DNA from 4 places in the Cupriavidus sp. 05N39 genome. Region 3 is predicted to be linked to each of the others. Evidence: predicted binding sites of a transcription regulator. Region 3 holds the regulator's gene; each other region holds the start of a gene.

The links. Region 3 encodes sigma-54, which starts transcription at its own class of promoters, with help from an activator protein. Its sites were predicted from a motif close to TGGCANGNAANCTGCTTT; they were not measured.
Region 1: AC1DN0_RS31990 (phenol hydroxylase subunit) is a predicted target of sigma-54. The motif match lies at 1,786-1,803, and genes of this name have one in related genera.
Region 2: urtA (urea ABC transporter substrate-binding protein) is a predicted target of sigma-54. The motif match lies at 3,339-3,356, and genes of this name have one in related genera.
Region 4: AC1DN0_RS26515 (circularly permuted type 2 ATP-grasp protein) is a predicted target of sigma-54. The motif match lies at 1,446-1,463, and genes of this name have one in related genera.

Annotation. Positions count from the first base shown of each region.
Region 1 is NZ_JBFTNE010000093.1:43,995-46,911, forward strand. Features, by position in the region: gene AC1DN0_RS31975 (aromatic/alkene/methane monooxygenase hydroxylase/oxygenase subunit alpha) at 1-146, opposite strand, end outside; gene AC1DN0_RS31980 (MmoB/DmpM family protein) at 188-460, opposite strand; gene AC1DN0_RS31985 (aromatic/alkene monooxygenase hydroxylase subunit beta) at 471-1,466, opposite strand; gene AC1DN0_RS31990 (phenol hydroxylase subunit) at 1,533-1,751, opposite strand.
Region 2 is NZ_JBFTNE010000003.1:84,477-90,376, reverse strand. Features, by position in the region: gene AC1DN0_RS02270 (acyl-CoA dehydrogenase family protein) at 1-187, shown strand, start outside; gene AC1DN0_RS02265 (MaoC family dehydratase) at 295-744, shown strand; gene AC1DN0_RS02260 (MaoC family dehydratase) at 821-1,300, shown strand; gene AC1DN0_RS02255 (MFS transporter) at 1,378-2,679, opposite strand; gene AC1DN0_RS02250 (hypothetical protein) at 2,885-3,244, shown strand; gene urtA (urea ABC transporter substrate-binding protein) at 3,411-4,676, shown strand; gene urtB (urea ABC transporter permease subunit UrtB) at 4,867-5,900, shown strand, end outside.
Region 3 is NZ_JBFTNE010000041.1:61,118-67,017, reverse strand. Features, by position in the region: gene AC1DN0_RS20490 (KpsF/GutQ family sugar-phosphate isomerase) at 1-731, shown strand, start outside; gene lptC (LPS export ABC transporter periplasmic protein LptC) at 747-1,370, shown strand; gene lptA (lipopolysaccharide transport periplasmic protein LptA) at 1,560-2,204, shown strand; gene AC1DN0_RS20475 (LPS export ABC transporter ATP-binding protein) at 2,241-2,885, shown strand; gene AC1DN0_RS20470 (RNA polymerase factor sigma-54) at 3,033-4,508, shown strand; gene hpf (ribosome hibernation-promoting factor, HPF/YfiA family) at 4,558-4,908, shown strand; gene ptsN (PTS IIA-like nitrogen regulatory protein PtsN) at 5,290-5,745, shown strand; gene hprK (HPr(Ser) kinase/phosphatase) at 5,824-5,900, shown strand, end outside.
Region 4 is NZ_JBFTNE010000062.1:65,797-69,258, reverse strand. Features, by position in the region: gene edd (phosphogluconate dehydratase) at 1-681, shown strand, start outside; gene AC1DN0_RS26520 (gluconokinase) at 871-1,380, shown strand; gene AC1DN0_RS26515 (circularly permuted type 2 ATP-grasp protein) at 1,677-3,149, shown strand; gene AC1DN0_RS26510 (alpha-E domain-containing protein) at 3,244-3,462, shown strand, end outside.

The sequences.
Region 1 (2,917 bases), on a different contig from region 3:
CACTTGTCCCAGTCGTGGATCTTGATGCCCTCGTACTTGTCGTAGGGAAAGACCTTGTCCATCGGCTCGTAGGTGGTTTCCCAGCCGAGGTCGCGGGTCATCGTCGCGTATTTTTCCCGCAGGTTCAGCTTCTTGCGTGCGTCCATGGTGTTCTGTCTCCGTTTTTCTTTGCGGTGGGCGGGCCGTCTCAGGCGTTCCAGTGCAGGGTGAAGGCGTCGTCGTCTTCGTCGATGTTTCCCGACAGCGAAATCAGGTTCAGGTGGATCTCCTGCAGGTCCCACTCGCGGCCGAGCTTTTCCGACACCAGTTCGCGCACGATGGTCAGGTGGCCCGGCGCATCGATCTTCACCATGGCGGGAAACTGCGACACCACGGCGTGCGGGTTGGCCTCGGTGATGGCTTCGATGATGGGACGGGTGTCGTCGTTGCTTTGCAGCGCGATATAGACGTTGGCGGTCATGGCGGGCTCCTCAGGCGGCAAGGCCAAGCTTGTTCAGGCGTACGTCGAACTGCTCCAGGCACAGCGCGATCACCTGCTCGCCACCCTCGCCCAGCAAGGTGTCGGCCACCGGCACCAGCGCCTCGGCCACCTGCGTGCGCGCGGCGCGGGCCCAGCCGGACAGCAGCACGCGGTTGGCGTCGGATTCGGCAGCGGCGGTTTGCACCACCGAGTCGACCCAGCGCGCATGCTCTTCACGCCAGTCGTTCATGAACTCGGTCAGCACCGCCAGCCCCGTGCCGCAGCCGCGGACGATGGCGGCGTCGGCGTGCTGGTACACCATCGGGTAAAGCAGGCCGTCGAGCACCAGGTTCTGGGTAACGAAGGTCTCGAACCAGTCCTCGATCACGAAGCTGCGCTCGACCAGCCGGCGCATCGGCTGCCACGCGGCGCTCTCCATCCAGGCCACCTTGGCGCGCTCCAGCGCCACGCCGGTATTGCCGTCGAGCAGCATGCCGATGCGCGTCAGGTACTGGGCAATGCCGAGACGGTCCATCGCGCAGTAGGTGCAGGCCTGCGTGATGGCCGTGCCCCAGCCGTAGTCGGCGCAATAGAAGTTGTTCATGTTGGCGCCCCACTCCACATGGCGCAGCGGCAGCAGGCCGTCGGCCAGGCGGTCCTGCCATTCGGCGGGCAGCGCCTGCAGCAAGCCGCGCTTCTCCACGAAGGCGAARCTCTTCTCGGTGGCGTCCTGCTGGCGGCCGCGCGCCGTCACGTAAGCGCCGTAGAAGTACTGGCGCGGGTCCTTGAGCGCGTACCAGTCTTTCATCACGATGGCGGTGCGGCGCTTGTCGTAGATCTCGTGCTGCGGATCCCAKGTCGGGCGGTAGTGGAAATTGACCTCCGACTGCACGTCGTAGGTTGCCTCCTGGTAGCGCGAGGCGGGCTTGTCGCCGAAGCGGCGGGCCACGTGGCCGTAGGTCTGGCGCAGCGGCTGGATCTGCTGGGTCTTAATGTCGACTTGCATCGCTTTGGTCTCCTGGGTCTTGCTGTTTTTTATGTGGGGGGAACGGGTGCGCGGGGCTTGGCGTGCTCAGTCGTCCTGGCCGGCCACCGGAGTTTCCGGGGGCAGGAAGCGCACGTGGTTGACGCTGCAAAAAGCCTCGAACATCGGCTCGGGCATGATCAGCTCGACGTTGAGCTCCGGGTCGGACACGCTGAAGGCAAACTGCACGAAGCCTTCCGGCGTGCGACCGCCGACGCGGACGTAGCGGGGCGTGGCTTCAAACAAGGGGACCGACTGGTTGATCATGGCGCTGCTCCTTCGCTTGGCTTGTATGGCCTCTATTGCGAAGAGCGTGCCAGCGGATGCAAATCACGACGGCACAAGGGATCCTGGGAATCTTGCCGGACCGGCTTGCGCGTTTACCCGAAGCGATGCCCGCGCCATAGCTCTATCAATTGATGAAGATGGCGGCGACATTTGATCAATTGATCAAATGTCGCGCCGGGCGGTGGTTTGCGGGGAGTCGGCGGAATCGCGGTAAGGCTGCGGCGCTGCAACAGTGATGGGGGCGGGGGGAGGTTAGAGGTAGGAGGGGGAAGGGATTGCGGGCGCATGCGGCGCAACAACCGGATTGGTCACTTGCTTGGGGTGTGGATTGCTGACTGCATCAAATGATTAAATGGCTTTTGGGTGGTGGGTGGCGCGGTTTGTTTGAGCGGCGTTGGTTTTTGCACCCAACAGCTATACGACATCCCCCTGCGAGGGTGGTCGGTGTTTGTTTGAGCGGCGATGGTTATTGCACCCAAGTGCGTACGACATCCCCCTGCGGGGGACGCCGGTCACTCTTCTTTGCTTCGGCAAAGAAGACTAACGAGAAGAAAGCCGACCCTGCCGGGGGCAGAGCCATCAGGCTCTCGAATATCGATGATTTCGTCGTACAGCCCAGAGTGCCGGCGGGCTTCTGCCGGTACCGGCTTGACTGGCCACGATCCTGCCAGCTTCCGGGATTCGTGGTGAGGCCCCCGGTAGCAGACATCACTTGCTTCAAGCCGTCTGTCGCTCGCGTAGTGGCCGGCCACGAAGTTTCAGGCGGTCCGGTTCCGTCGTGGGCGCGGTGGCACCGGGTGATATGCCCCAGGCCTTCACCACCGCGCCCGCCCCACCACGAAACCATTGGCATGTGGTGTGTCGTGGTGGTCCGTGCCGGTAACGGCAGATGTGGGAATGGTCACCACACACGAGGTCAAGGGCATCACCACGAAACCCATGGATCATGCCATTGCGATGCCCTACAAGCTGGTAACGGCAGATGCCAGCAAAACTGCGGCCGTACGACGAAACCAGCGCCCCTCGCCCCCGCGATTGCTCTGCTCCCGGCAGGGTCGGCTTTCTTCTCGTTAGTCTTCTTTGCCGAAGCAAAGAAGAGTGACCGGCGTCCCCCGCAGGGGGATGTCGTACGCACTTGGGTGCAA
Region 2 (5,900 bases), on a different contig from region 3:
CGTGGGCCAGGCGGCTCGCTCGGTCGGCCAGGAAGCGGTGCAGATCCACGGCGGCATGGGCGTCACCGACGAACTGCCGGCGGCGCATATGTTCAAGCGCCTGACGCTGATCAACACGACCTTCGGGGATGTCGATCATCACCTGGGCCGCTTTGCGACACAGCCCGGTTTCCTGGAAACGGTCTGATCCAGGTTGAGTAAAAGAACCGCGCCGGTTGTTCCAGGCGCGGTTTTTTGTTATGCATTGTCCTCGCTACATGGACATCGCCATAGCTTTCGTTGACGGAGCCATTCATGCCCACCCTCTATTTCGAAGACTTTAGCGTCGGCAGCAAGCGCGATCTGGGGTCCCACCTGGTGACCGAGGAAGAGATCCTCACCTTTGCCCGCCAGTATGATCCGCAGCCCTTCCATATCGACAAGGATGCCGCGCAGAAGAGCATCTACAAGGGCCTGATCTCCAGCGGCTGGATGACCTGCTCGATCATGATGCGCCTGCTGGTGGACAACATGACCAGCAAGGCGGCCAGCATGGGCTCGCCCGGTGTGGACGAAATCCGCTGGCTCAAGCCGGTTTACGCGGGTGACACGCTGAGCGTATCGCTGGTCGTGCTGGATGCGCGCGCCTCGTCGTCCAAGCCCGATCGCGGCGTGGTGCACACCCAGTGGGAAGCCACCAATCAGCGCGGCGAACTGGTCTGCACCGTCAAGGGCATGGGTATGTACGGCCGCCGCCCAGCCTGAAAGCGCTTGCACCGGGGCAGCACGCACCTCGATTGAATCCCGGCCATCCCGGCCATCACAACAACTAGGAGACACCATGCGTACCATCGCTTCGCTCGAAGAACTGGAAAGCCTGCAGGGCCAGGAAGTGGCCGTCAGCGACTGGATTGAAATCACCCAGCAGCAGGTCAACCTGTTCGCCGAAGCCACTGGCGATCATCAATGGATCCATGTCGACGTGGAGCGCGCCCGGCGCGAGTCTCCGTTTGGCGGCCCGGTAGCGCACGGCTTCCTGACCCTGTCGCTGCTGCCGGCCTTCATGCACAACGCGATCGACATGCCGGGCGTCAAGATGGGCGTCAACTATGGCCTGAACCGTGTGCGCTTTACCGCGCCGGTACCGGTGGGCAGCCGCCTGCGCGCCCGCGTGAAGCTGCTGTCGGTGGAGCGACTGGAGCCGCTGCCGAACGCGCCCGCGCTGGTCGGCGCCCAGTCGAACTGGGAAGTCACCGTGGAGCGCGAAGGCAGCGAGCGGCCGGTGTGCGTCGCTGAGTCGATCAGCCGGCGTTATTCGTAATCACTGAAGGCCACCGCCGCAACGGGTGCGCGGCGGCCGCTGCCTGGTGGGGTTTGCCCGCTGAGCGGGGGCCGGGCTCAGGCGGGCGAGCGCGCCGCCGTCATGTCATGCGTGGCCGCCGCCAGGGCCTTGGCCGAGCGCTCGGGATTCAGCCAGCACAGGCCGATCACGCCGGCCACCATCAGCAGCATGGCGTTGATCGTGAATCCCACTTCGAAGCCACCGATCATGCCGTGGCGCTGCACCAGTTGCCCCACCACGGCCGGGGCCAGGATGCCCGCCAGCGTGATCAGCGCCGTGTGGATGGACAGCACGCTCCCGCGCTGGGCCTCCGGTACGATCTGCGCCAGCATCGCCGGCGTCAGCGCGAAGCCCACGGGGGGCAGGCATGCCGCCACGGCAATCAGCAAGGTCTTCGGGACGGGGGGCAGCGTTACCGACGCGATCACCAGGTACACGCAGCCGCCCACCAGCGCGGCGATCGAGATGATCACGCCGCGCGCCAGCCGCGACGACGCGCCGCCGCGCAACATGCGTTGCGACAGCCAGCTAAGGATCAGCGTGACGGGCATGGCCGAGGCCACGATGGCCGCATACCAGCGCCCGGTGGTGACCGGGTCGAAGCCGAGGCCTTTCTCCAGGTAGGCCGGCAGCCAGGTCAGCCCCAGCGCCAGCGCCCAGTACGCGCAGAAGCCGATGGCCAGGCAGGAAAGCACGGTCGGGTCGCGGAAGATGCGGCGATAGGGCAGCCGCACGGGCATGGCCGCGGCGCCGGGGCGCCGGTCGCTCGCCTGCGCCAGCGGCCCCTCGCGTCCCACGCAGAGCCACATCGCACTCCATGCCGCGCCGATGGCGGCGAGGATCATGAAGTTGGCGCGCCATCCCCAATGCATCGTCACCAGCGGGATCAGCAAGCCCGCCAGCAGCAGGCCCGCCGTCGCGCCCTGGTTGACCACCGCCACCGGCAGATTGCGCTTGTGGTCGGGAAACCATTTGAATAACGCATGCACGGAGATCGGGAAGGCCGGGCCCTCGGCCGCGCCAAGCAGCATGCGGCACAAGAGAATGGTCATGGCCGAGGTGGCCAGCGCCAGCGGTATTTGCAGCAGGGCCCACGACAGGCCCATCGCCAGCAGCAGCCAGCGCGTGGCCACGCGATTGGACAGAAATCCCACCAGCACGGTGGACAGCGAAAACAGCCAGAAGAAGCTGCTGGCGATCAGGCCGAACTCCGCCGGCGGCAGCTTCAGGTCCGCCATCAGCGGCACGGCCACCATGCCCAGCACGATCTTGTCGAGGAAGTTGATCAGCGACAGCCAGGTCAGCATCGAGGCCATGGCCCAGGCGCTGCGTGGCTGGTATGACGGAAGTGTGGTCATCGGTTTGCCTGGAGGCGTTGCTGGTTGGGATGGGATGTTCAAAAAGCCGGCTTGATGGTTCCGTTCAATCCAGGTGCTGCGCGATCAGTGCCATAGCGGACGTGCCCGAGCGGGCCGAAGCGCTCGGGGATTTCCGGCTGTGGCAAGCATGCGCTGGACCGGTCCAGGCTTTGGCGCGAAGGAGAAGCGGTGCAGGCGGGAGGGAATGTCGCAGCCGCGGCCCGGACAGGTGTTGTCGCGCCAGGTGCCGCCCACCGTGCCGGCATTCCCGAAGACGACGAAGGTATCGATGCAGGCTTGCCTGAGCCGGATGCCCATGCACATGTCGGCCACACTCGCGCCGATGATGACGATCTGGTTCCCTGGCGCCGCTGACGCGTTCAATGGGTTGTCTCCGTCGTGCTGTTTTCTGCTTGTCTGCGCAATATGCGGCAAGGGCACGGCGCGCAAGCGAACGGCCACCATAGAGCCGATTCGGGATTCGGGCAAGTCACGCCGCAGCATGCGCGCCGGCGGATGCCCCAATCTGATTCAGCCGCTGACGCCGCACTGGCTTGGTGCGTGACGTATCCGCACTATCGTGGTGCGGCATGGCGCGTGGCCGCCGCCGGAGGCTCGCCAGGCGGTGTGTGCAACCATGTATACAAGCTTGTATGCCATGGCATGCTAGTTGCAGAAGGTGTACCCGGGGTGCGTTGTTCCTTATCCAACACGACAATCTGGGAGCTGCAATGAAAAGACGTGACATGCTGAAACTGTCGGCGGTAGCCGCCGCGGCATTCTTCGCAACGGCAGGTGTTAGCCCGCTGGCATTGGCGCAGTCCAAGGAGCCGATCAAGGTCGGTATCCTGCATTCGCTGTCCGGCACCATGGCCATTTCCGAGACGTCGCTCAAGGACGTGGCGTTGATGARGATCGACGAGATCAACAAGAGCGGTGGTGTGCTTGGCCGCAAGCTTGAGCCGGTCGTGGTCGATCCCGCTTCCAACTGGCCGCTGTTCGCCGAGAAGGCGCGCCAGCTGATCACCAAGGACAAGGTTGCCGTCACCTTCGGCTGCTGGACCTCGGTTTCGCGCAAGTCGGTGCTGCCCGTTTATGAAGAGCTGAACTCACTGCTGTTCTACCCGGTGCAGTATGAAGGCGAGGAGATGTCCAAGAACGTCTTCTATACCGGCGCCGCACCCAACCAGCAGGCCATTCCCGCCGTGGAATACCTGATGAGCAAGGAGGGCGGCGGCGCCAAGCGCTTCTTCCTGCTGGGCACCGACTACGTCTACCCGCGCACCACCAACAAGATCCTGCGGGCCTTCCTGAAGAGCAAGGGCGTGGCGGACAAGGATATCGAAGAGGTCTACACGCCGTTTGGCCACAGCGATTACCAGACCATCGTCGCCAATATCAAGAAGTTCTCGCAAGGCGGCAAGACCGCGGTGATCTCCACCATCAACGGCGACTCCAACGTGCCTTTCTACAAGGAACTGGGCAACGCCGGCCTCAAGGCCAAGGACGTGCCGGTGGTGGCGTTCTCTGTCGGCGAGGAAGAGCTGCGCGGCATCGACACCAAGCCGCTGGTGGGCCACCTGGCCGCATGGAACTACTTCATGTCGGTCAAGAACCCGGAAAACGAAGCCTTCAAGAAGCAATGGGCGGCATGGGTCAAGGCCAACAACCTGCCGGGCGGCGACAAGCGCGTGACGAACGACCCGATGGAAGCCACCTACGTGGGCATCCATATGTGGGCGCAAGCCGTGAAGAAGGCCGGCACCACCGATACCGACAAGGTGCGCGCCGCGATGTATGGCCAGACCTTCAAGGCGCCGGACGGCTTCACGTTGACCATGGGCGAGAACCATCACCTGTACAAGCCGGTGATGATCGGCGAGGTCAAGGGCGACGGCCAGTTCACGGTGGTGTGGAAGACGCCGAAGGCAGTGCGCGCGCAGCCGTGGAGCCCGTTCATCGCGGGTAACGAAGGCAAGCCGGACAAGGTGATGTAAGACCGCGGGCGGGCCTGCGTCGAGAAGACCGCGCCCGCAAGCTGTCCGGTGTTTGTTCTCCGCCTTCGGGAGAGGGGAGCAAACCGACTTTGTTTCACTGCCGCGGGCCGCTTCAGGGCCGCGGCGCAAAGCAAAACCCGTCACGCCGACCAAGGTGGTCGCGCGCTTCCTGCGCGCGATCGCAAACCTTATGCACCGACCCTTATCGTTCTCTTTCGCTTCACGGTTGCGCGCCATGCTGGCAGCGTTGCTGCTGCTCGCCGCGTGCCCGCTGTGGGCCGCGCCGCTGACGCAGGCCGACCTGAAGCCACTGGCCGAAGACGACTTCGATGCCAAGACTGCCGCCATCACCGCGCTCACCAAGGCGCCGGTGGCGGAGGCGGGCCCCATTCTCAAGGCGCTGCAAGACGATACGCTGCAATACGCGCCCGGCGTCGGCATGGTGCGCCAGGACGGCGACAAGCTGGTGGACGCCATCAGCGGCAAACCGGTCACGGTCAAGCCCGATGCGCTCGAAGCGCTGACCCTTAACAACAGCCTGCGCGCGCTGGTGGACAGTGCCGCCAGCAGCACGCTGCTGCAATCGCCCGATGCGGCGGTGCGCACGCAGGCCGTCAACACGCTGCTGGACCAGCCCGGCAGCGCCTCGCGCCCGGTGGTGGAAGCCGCGCGCAAGGCCGAGGCCGATGCCGGCCTGCGTGCCAAGCTCGATGTGATCTGGGCCAATATCGTGCTGGCCGAGGGCAATCGCGACGAACGGCTGGAAGCCATTCATATTCTCGGGCGCGACAGCAATCCGCAAAGCCGGCAGAAGCTGCAGCCACTGCTGGAGCGTGACGAAGCCGGCAAATACCGCGAGCCCGACGCCGAACTGCGAGGCGCCGCCCAGCAGGCGCTCGATGCCCTGCGCGGCGACCAGCGCCGCGCCGAACTCATCGGCAACCTCTTCGCCGGCCTGAGCCTGGGCAGCGTGCTGCTGCTGGCCGCGCTGGGCCTGGCCATTACCTATGGCCTGATCGGCGTCATCAATATGGCGCACGGAGAATTCCTGATGATCGGCGCGTACGCCACCTATATGGTGCAAGGCGTATTCCGGGCGCATTTCGCCGGTGCCTTCGACTGGTACCTGCTTTTTGCGCTGCCAGCATCGTTCCTGGCATCGGCCGTGGTTGGCTTCGTGCTGGAGCGGCTGGTGCTGCGCCATCTCTACGGCCGTCCGCTGGA
Region 3 (5,900 bases):
GCCATGGCGACCTGGGCATGGTCACGCGCGACGATGTGCTGATTGCCTTTTCCAATTCCGGAGAGACCGCCGAACTGCTGTCGATCGTGCCGATCGTCAAGCGCATCGGCGCCAAGCTGATCTCCGTGACCGGCAACCCCGCCTCCACGCTGGCCAAGCTGGCCGACGCCCACCTCAACGCCGGTGTGGAGAAAGAGGCTTGCCCGCTTAACCTGGCCCCCACCGCCAGCACCACCGCCGCGCTGGCGATGGGCGATGCGCTAGCGGTGGCGGTGCTGGACGCGCGCGGCTTCGGCGAGGAAGACTTTGCCCGCTCGCATCCGGGCGGCGCGCTCGGGCGCAAGCTGCTGACCCATGTGCGCGACGTCATGCGCAGCGGCAACGCAGTGCCCAAGGTACGCGAAAGCACGCCGCTGGCGCAGGCCCTGATGGAAATCACCCGCAAGGGCATGGCCATGACCGCGGTGGTGGATCCGGACGACCACCTGATCGGCGTCTTCACCGACGGCGACCTGCGCCGCCTGCTGGAAACGCCGCGCGACTGGAAGACCGTGCCCATCAGCGAGGTGATGCACCGCTCGCCGCATACGGTGGGGCCGGACCAGCTGGCGGTGGAAGCCGTGCAGGTCATGGAGGCGAACCGCATCAACCAGATGCTGGTGGTCGATGCCGACCAGCGCCTGGTCGGTGCCCTGCACATCCACGACCTGACCCGCGCCAAGGTCATCTGAGAGCACCCACAAACTATGCGGGATATCCTGTCCTCCCTGAGCCGGCTAGGAATGCGCGCCTTGCCGCTGCTGTTGATGGCGCTAGTGGCGGGCAGCACTTTCTGGCTGGTGCAGGTCAATTCCCCGAAAGAAGCCGCCACCGGGCCGGTGGGCAAGAAGCATGAGCCCGATTACTACATGGTCCGCTTCTCCGCCACCGAACTGGCCGAGGACGGCAACACCAAGATGCGGTTCACCGGCGACAAGATGATCCACTTCGAGGACGACCAGACCTACGAAGTGACGCGTCCGGCCATGCGCGCCTACGAAATCGACCGCCCGCCTGTCACGGGCCACTCCGATCGCGGCACGATGAACGCGGCAGGCTCGGTGATCGACCTGTTCGGCAATGCCTTTATCGTGCGTGCCCAAGGGCCGGACCCGGCCAAGGATCCGCAGATGACAGCCGCCTCGGAGTATTTCCAGGTGCTGATCAACGATGACATCGTGAAGACCGACAAAGCCGTCAAGCTGACCCGCGGCCCGTCGGTGATGACGGCAAACGGGCTGATCTTCAACAATGTCACCCGCGAAGTACAATTGCTGGGTAACGTACGCGGCACCATTATTACGGGGCCGCCGGCGAGTCCCGCGAAGTAGCCCAGATAACAAAGACCCGAGAGGCTGTTGCCAGATGAAGCGAAGCAGTGCTGGCCAGGCGAGCGGGCGCAAACGGTACCCAGGCGGGTGCCGCCCGCGCAGCCCCGCCCGCCTTGCCCGGAAACAGCCGCCAGGAAACGAAGCCGCCCGCGGGCCACAGCCGTCCGCGCCAACCGCCATCACGCCAACATGAATTCACTCCTGACGACATCGTCCTGTCGCCGCCGCAGCACGGCCGCTTTGCTGACGCTGGCAGCCGTCCTCGGCCTCACGCTGGCCGCGCCCGCCAGCGCGGAGAAAGCCGACCGCGAGAAACCGCTGGTACTGGAAGCCGACAACGCCAGCTATGACGACGTCAAGCAGGTTTATGTGCTGACTGGCAACGTGGTGCTGACCAAGGGCACCATGGTGTTGAAATCCGACGCGGCCGAAGTGCGCACCGATCCCGAGGGCTACCAGTACGCCGTGGCTACGTCCAAGGGCGGCAAGCAGGCTTATATCCGCCAGAAGCGCGACAACGTCGACGAATACATCGACGGCTGGGGCGACCGCATCGAGTATGACGGCAAGCAGGAGCTGTCCAAGCTGATCGGCCGCGCACGCATGGCGCGGCTGGCCGGCGCCAAGCTGGTCGACGAGATCCGCGGCGCAGTGATCACCTACGACAGCCGCAACGAGTTCTACACCGCCAGCGGCGGTACGGAGAACGCGACGGCGGGCAGCCCGTCCGGTCGCGTGCGCGCCGTGTTGTCGCCGCGCCAGGAGCAACCCGCCAGCGGCGCCGCCGGCGCCCCGCTGCCGCTCAAGCCTGCGCCCGCCCCCGTCAATCCCTGACGCCGCCGCGTCGCCCGATCCACGGATTCAGCCTTCATGACCGTTACCCAAACCGCACCCTCCCAGCCCGCCACCCTGAAGGACAGCAGCACGCTGGTCGTGCGCCACCTGAAAAAGCGCTACGGCTCGCGCACGGTGGTCAAGGATGTGTCCCTCGACGTAAAGAGCGGCGAGGTGGTCGGACTCCTGGGGCCCAACGGCGCGGGCAAGACCACCTCCTTCTACATGATCGTGGGACTGGTGGCGCTGGACGAGGGCGACATCGTGCTCGACGACAAGCACATCAGCGGCCTGGCCATTCACGAACGGGCACGCATGGGCCTGTCCTATCTGCCGCAGGAAGCTTCGGTGTTCCGCAAGCTGAATGTGCAGGAGAACATCCGCGCGGTACTGGAATTGCAGATCCAGGACGGCAAGCCACTTGGCAAGGCCGAACTCGAGCGCCGGCTGGACACGCTGCTCGATGACCTCCAGATTGCCCACCTGCGCGACAATCCGGCGCTTTCGCTGTCAGGCGGCGAACGCCGCCGCGTGGAAATCGCCCGCGCCCTGGCCTCGGCGCCCCGCTTCATCGCCTACATCATCAGCGAAGGCGCCGTGCTGGCCTCGGGCCGGCCTGAAGACATCATCGCCAACGAGTCGGTGCGCAAGGTCTACCTGGGCGAGAATTTCCGCATGTAACGCGGCGCGCCACAGCAAGCGGCAGCTGCGGCGACCTTGTGCCCAAGGTGGCTCCGGTGTCGCCTTTTACCCTGCAACGATCACGGCGTCATCAGCGATAGCAATTTCCGTTCCACCGGCACGGAAGTTGGGCATAAAATAGGTCGCATGAAACCGTCGCTACAGCTCCGCCTCTCGCAGCATCTCGCGCTCACGCCGCAACTCCAGCAGTCGATCCGGCTGCTGCAACTGTCCACGCTCGAACTGCAGCAGGAAGTGGAACAGGCGCTGACCGAGAACCCTTTGCTCGAACGCGAGAACGACTGGCTCGACAGCCCGTTGCGCGTTGCCGCCGACGGCTCGGTCAACATGCAGAGCGCTCCCGCGCCGGCGCCCGCCGACGGCCAGGGCACCAGCGAGAACCGCCCCGACGGCGCGCCCGAGGCCGAAGACAGCTATTCCGACAGCAACGAGGACTACGGCAACGACTGGAGCCTCGACGACTTCGCCCGCCGCCCGCAAGGCGACGACGACGAAAAGACCCCGATGCAGTTGCGCGACGCCGAACCCACGCTGCGCGAACATCTGATGGAACAGCTCGCGCCGCTGAAAATTTCGTTGCGCGACAAGGGGCTGGCCATCTTCCTGGTCGAGTCGCTGGACGACGACGGCTACCTGAGCGCCTCGCTCGAGGAAATCTGCAGCGAACTGCCGGATGAACTTGAATTCGAGGTCGACGAGATCCACGCCGTCCTTACCCTGCTGCAGAGCTTCGATCCGCCTGGTGTCGGCGCACGCAATGCGGCCGAATGCCTGGCGCTGCAATTGCGCCGCATCAAGCACCCGCAGCGCGACCTGGCGCTGACCATTGTCACCAATCACCTGGAACTGCTCGCGGTGCGCGACTACACGCGCCTGAAAAAAGCGCTGCAGGTGGACGAGCCGGAATTGAAGTCGGCGCATGAACTGATCCGCTCTCTGGCGCCTTATCCGGGCCATGCGTACAGCCGCCCCGAAGCCGACTTCGTCGTGCCCGATGTTTTTGTCCGTAAACTGAATGGCGGCTGGATCGCGCAGCTCAATCCGGATGTGATGCCGCGGCTACGTATCAACGACATGTACGCGCAGATATTGCGCGGTGCAAAAGGCGATGCGGGTGCTGCGGGACTGCAGCAAAAACTGCAGGAGGCACGCTGGTTGATCAAGAATATCCAGCAAAGGTTCGACACGATATTGCGCGTTGCACAAGCTATTGTCGAACGTCAAAAGAACTTCTTCACCCACGGTGAAATTGCGATGCGCCCCTTGGTTTTGCGGGAGATTGCCGATACACTGGGTTTACACGAGTCCACCATCTCTCGGGTGACTACCAATAAATACATGGCAACGCCGATGGGGACTTTCGAGCTGAAGTATTTCTTCGGCAGTCACGTATCCACAGAAACCGGCGGCGCGGCCTCGTCAACGGCAATTCGTGCGTTGATCAAGCAACTGATAGGAGCCGAAGACGCCAGGAATCCCTTGTCCGACAGCCGGATTGCCGAATTGCTCGGCGAGCAAGGCTTCGTAGTGGCACGACGCACCGTTGCCAAATACCGCGAGGCGCTCAAGATTCCGGCAGTTACTCTCCGCAAGACTTTGTAGCCGAGTTGCATCGCCTGCCTGGTGCAACTCTTTCAGAAGGAGAAACGCTATGAACTTCAAGATCAGTGGACACCACTTGGACATCACGCCCCCGCTGCGTGAGTACGTGGAAACGAAACTGGAGCGTATCGTCAGGCATTTTGATCAAGTCATTGGCGTAAGTGTGCTGCTCTCTGTCGACAATACAAAAGAAAAGGACCGGCGGCAGTACGCGGAAATCAATCTACATCTCAAGGGCAAGGACATCTTTGTCGAAGCGCATCATGAAGACCTGTATGCCGCTATCGACGCGCTCGTCGACAAGCTCGACCGGCAGGTGATTCGCCATAAGGATCGCGTGCAAAGCCACGACCGCGAAGCGGTCAAGTATCAGATGGCCGCATCGCAGATGCAGCAATGACCGTGCCTGGTGGCCCACAGACCGGGCCGCCGGTGTCACTCCCTTGAAACCGGAATCAAGCCGCGCCCATAGCGCGGCTTTTTCGTTCCTGGCGCTCATCCGGGACCACGCGGGGGATTCCGCAACGCATATGGACCGGTGTATGCTGTGCAATACATAGTTCTCAAGCTCAACGATTTTTCCGTGCACGCGGCACCGCTTCCGCGCATCGGGTATTGCAATGCACAAGGCGGGGGCGGGCCTGCTCTATAATGGCCAGACGCCCGACACCGGCAGGGGGACACCCGGTGAAACTTCGGACCTTGGTTTTTTCTTCTTTTTTGCCCGGCGCGATGCCTCCCGGCCCCGGGCCTGCTTACTAGAAAACCCTGCGCATTCCACATGAATCGTTTGGCTAAATTGCTGCCACCCGGCAACATCAACCTCGACGTCAGCGTCACCAGCAAGAAGCGCGTGTTCGAACAGGCCGGGCTCCTCTTCGAGAACAACCATGGCGTGGCGCGCGCTACCGTGACCGACAACCTGTTCGCCCGCGAATCGCTGGGGTCCACTGGTCTTGGCGCCGGGGTTGCCATTCCGCATGGCCGCATCAAGGGACTGAAGCAGCCACTTGCCGCCTTCATGCGCCTGGCCGAGCCGATCCCCTTCGAATCTCCCGACGGCAAGCCGGTAGCGCTGCTGATCTTCCTGCTGGTGCCCGAACAGGCCACCCAGCAACATCTGGAGATTCTCTCGGAGATCGCCCAGCTGCTGTCCGACCGCGAGATGCGCGAAGGACTGGCTACCCTGCCCACCCCCGATGACGTGCACCAGTTGCTGACGCAATGGCACCCCTGACCGGCCTCGGCGATCTTTACGCAGGCGAGCGGGGCAATTGTCCCCGCTGTCTGAAAGCTCGCTCCTGAAAGCACCCGCATGGAACTCACTGGCGTCACCTCGCAGTCGATCTTCGACGACAACGCAGCCGATATCAAACTCTCCTGGGTAGCCGG
Region 4 (3,462 bases), on a different contig from region 3:
GCTACCAGCGGTGACGCGACGGTTCTGGCCACCGCGGCCGAGCCGTTCTCCGCCGAGGGCGGCCTGCGCTTGCTGCAGGGCAATCTTGGCCGCGGCATGATCAAGGTGTCGGCGGTGGCGCCGGAGCATCGGGTGGTGGAGGCGCCGGCGCGCGTCTTCGATTCCCAGGAAGGCTTGCAGGCCGCGTTCGATGCCGGCGAGCTGGCTGGCGATGTGGTCGCGGTGGTGCGCTTCCAGGGGCCGAACGCCAACGGCATGCCCGAGCTGCACCGCCTTACGCCGGTGCTGGGCGCGCTGCAGGATGCCGGCCACAAGGTGGCGCTGGTGACCGATGGGCGCATGTCGGGTGCTTCGGGTAAGGTGCCGGCTGTCATTCATGTGGGTCCGGAGGCACTTGCTGGGGGGCCCTTGTCGCGAGTGCGCGATGGCGACCGCCTCCGCGTGGATGCCGTCGCTGGCACCCTGGAATGGCTCGGTGGCGCCGACGGCGACGCCGACTTCGCGGCGCGCGCCTCGGCGGTACTGCCGGACGACGCTTTCGCCAGCTTCAGCGTCGGCCGCGGCCTGTTTGGCCTGTTCCGCCGCAATGCGCGGATAGCAGAAGAGGGCGGCAGCGCGCTGGACCTGTCCGAAGCCGACGCGCACGGCGCTGTCCAAACCGGCGCGGCCGTCGCACAATAGGCGGCGCGCCCCGATATTTGTGTCATTTGTGTCCCCGGCAGCCAACGGCTGGCGGGGACGACCCCGAGCCGGCCCATGCGGGTCCTATCATGGCTTCATGGCCGTATGCTTCCGGACACTGCCGGCGGCCGGCGCGGGGACTACCGACAAGGATGGGCAAACCATCCGAACACGATCGCTGGAGCAGACATGATCTACATCCTGATGGGCGTTTCCGGCAGCGGAAAGAGCACCGTCGGCCAGATGCTGGCCGAGACCCTGCATTGCGGCTTTCACGACGCCGATGATTTCCACAGCGCCGCCAACAAGGCGAAGATGCACAACGGCATCCCGCTGACTGATGAAGACCGCTGGCCCTGGCTGGCCGCCATGCGCGCGGCGATCGATGCGGCCCGCGCCGAAGGCCGCACCCATGTGTTCACCTGTTCCGCGTTGCGCCAGACCTATCGCGACCGGCTGACGCCGCCCGACGGCGGCGTGACCTTTGTCTATATGAAGGGCGACGCCGCGGTCATCGGCGGTCGCCTGGCCGAGCGCAGCGAGCACTTCTTCAATCCGGCGCTGCTGCAGAGCCAGTTCGAAACGCTGGAGGAGCCGCGCGACGCGCTGGTACTCGATATCCGCCAGACCCCTGAAGCCCTGGTGCAGTACATCCTGGCCGAAGTGCCGGCATGCAAGGGTACGGCCGTGGCGCGTTAGCGCGGCGCGGTTGCCCCCGCCCGGACCGTTCCCGGGCGCCGTCTTGGTGCGAATTGAGGAGGGGCTGGCAGACATCTTGCTTAATCCATGTTTGATGGCGCGAATGCCCGCCGCTTGCGGCTTTCGTGGTCATAGGTATCCTATAGGTACAGCACTTCGAAGCATGACGACGGTCCGCGGCTGCGCCGCCGGGCTGCGGGTGGTGACCTCAAGGTGCTGTGCCGGGAACAAGAAGCCAATCAAAACGGGATCGCCGGCAGTTTGGGCGGCGCCCAAATCATGGGGGAACGGCCATCATGGCGGCGCGGTTTTTCGACGAGATGCTCGATTGGCAAGATGGCGTGGCGGCAGCGATCCACGCGGGAGAGTCCCTGCCGGCAGGTGCCGTGCGGGGGCATTACAAGCAGTTCGCGGACTGGCTGGCGCGACAGTCCGAAGGCACCATGGGCAACAAGCGCGCGGAGGCGGACCTGATCTTCCGGCGTGTGGGCATCACTTTCGCCGTGTATGGCGAAAAGGACGAGTCCAACAGCGGCACCGAGCGCACCATCCCGTTCGACGTGATTCCCCGGATCTTTCCCGCCAGCGAGTGGGCCACGCTGGAGCGCGGGCTGCGCCAGCGGGTCTCCGCGCTGAATCGCTTCATTCACGATATCTATCACGGCCAGGACATCATCCGCGCCGGCGTGATTCCCCCAGACCAGATCTACAACAACGCGCAGTACCGGCCCGAGATGCTCGGCATCGACGTGCCGCGCGATATCTATGCCCACGTTGCGGGCATCGACGTGGTACGCGCGGGCGAGGGCGAGTTCTACGTGCTGGAAGACAACCTGCGCGTGCCCTCCGGCGTCTCCTACATGCTGGAGAACCGCAAGATGATGATGCGGTTGTTTCCCGACCTGTTCGCGCGCAACCGCGTGGCGCCGGTGGCCCACTATCCGGACCTGTTGCTCGACATGTTGCGCGGGGTCTCGCCGCAGAACATCGCCGATCCCACCGTGGTGGTACTGACGCCCGGCATGTACAACTCCGCCTATTTCGAGCACGCCTTCCTGGCCCAGCAGATGGGCGTGGAGCTGGTCGAGGGCAGCGACCTGTTCGTGCAGGACGATCATCTCTACATGCGTACCACGCAGGGCCCGCAGCGCATCGACGTGATCTACCGCCGGGTCGACGACGACTTCCTCGACCCGCTGGTGTTCCGGCCCGATTCCACGCTGGGCGCGGCGGGACTGCTGTCGGTCTATCGCGCCGGCAACGTCACCATCTGCAATGCCATCGGCACTGGCGTGGCCGACGACAAATCGATCTATCCCTATGTGCCGGACATGATCCGCTTCTACCTCGGCGAGGAAGCCATCCTGAACAATGTCCCGACCTATATGTGCCGCCGTCCCGACGACCTGCAGTACGTGCTCGATCACATGGACGAACTGGTGGTGAAGGAAACCCACGGCGCCGGCGGCTACGGCATGCTGGTGGGCCCGGCCGCCACCCGCGCCGAGATCGATACCTTCCGCGAGGTCGTGCGCGCGCGTCCGGAGCAGTACATCGCGCAACCCACGCTGGCGCTGTCAACCTGCCCGACCTACGTCGAGTCCGGCATCGCGCCGCGCCACATCGACCTGCGCCCATTCGTGCTGTCGGGCAAGGACGTGCGCATGGTGCCCGGCGGATTGACGCGCGTGGCGCTGCGGGAAGGCTCGCTGGTGGTCAATTCCTCGCAGGGCGGGGGCACCAAGGACACCTGGGTGCTGGAGCGCTGAAGCGCGGCGCTCGCAAGGATTGTTTGAGATTCCCGCGCCGGCCGCCTCGATGCCGGCGGCGCGCGGGCGAACAGTGCAGTACGAGGGGACTGACATGCTTAGCCGCACTGCCGACCATCTGTTCTGGATGGCGCGCTACACCGAGCGCGCGGAGAATACCGCGCGCATGCTCGACGTGAATTACCAGACGTCGCTGTTGCCGCAATCCGCCGAGGTGGCGGAGCAGGGCTGGTGGGCCATGCTCGATATCTCCGAGCTGACCACGGTGTTTGACGAGAAGTACGGCCTGCTGACGCGCGACGATGTGATCGAC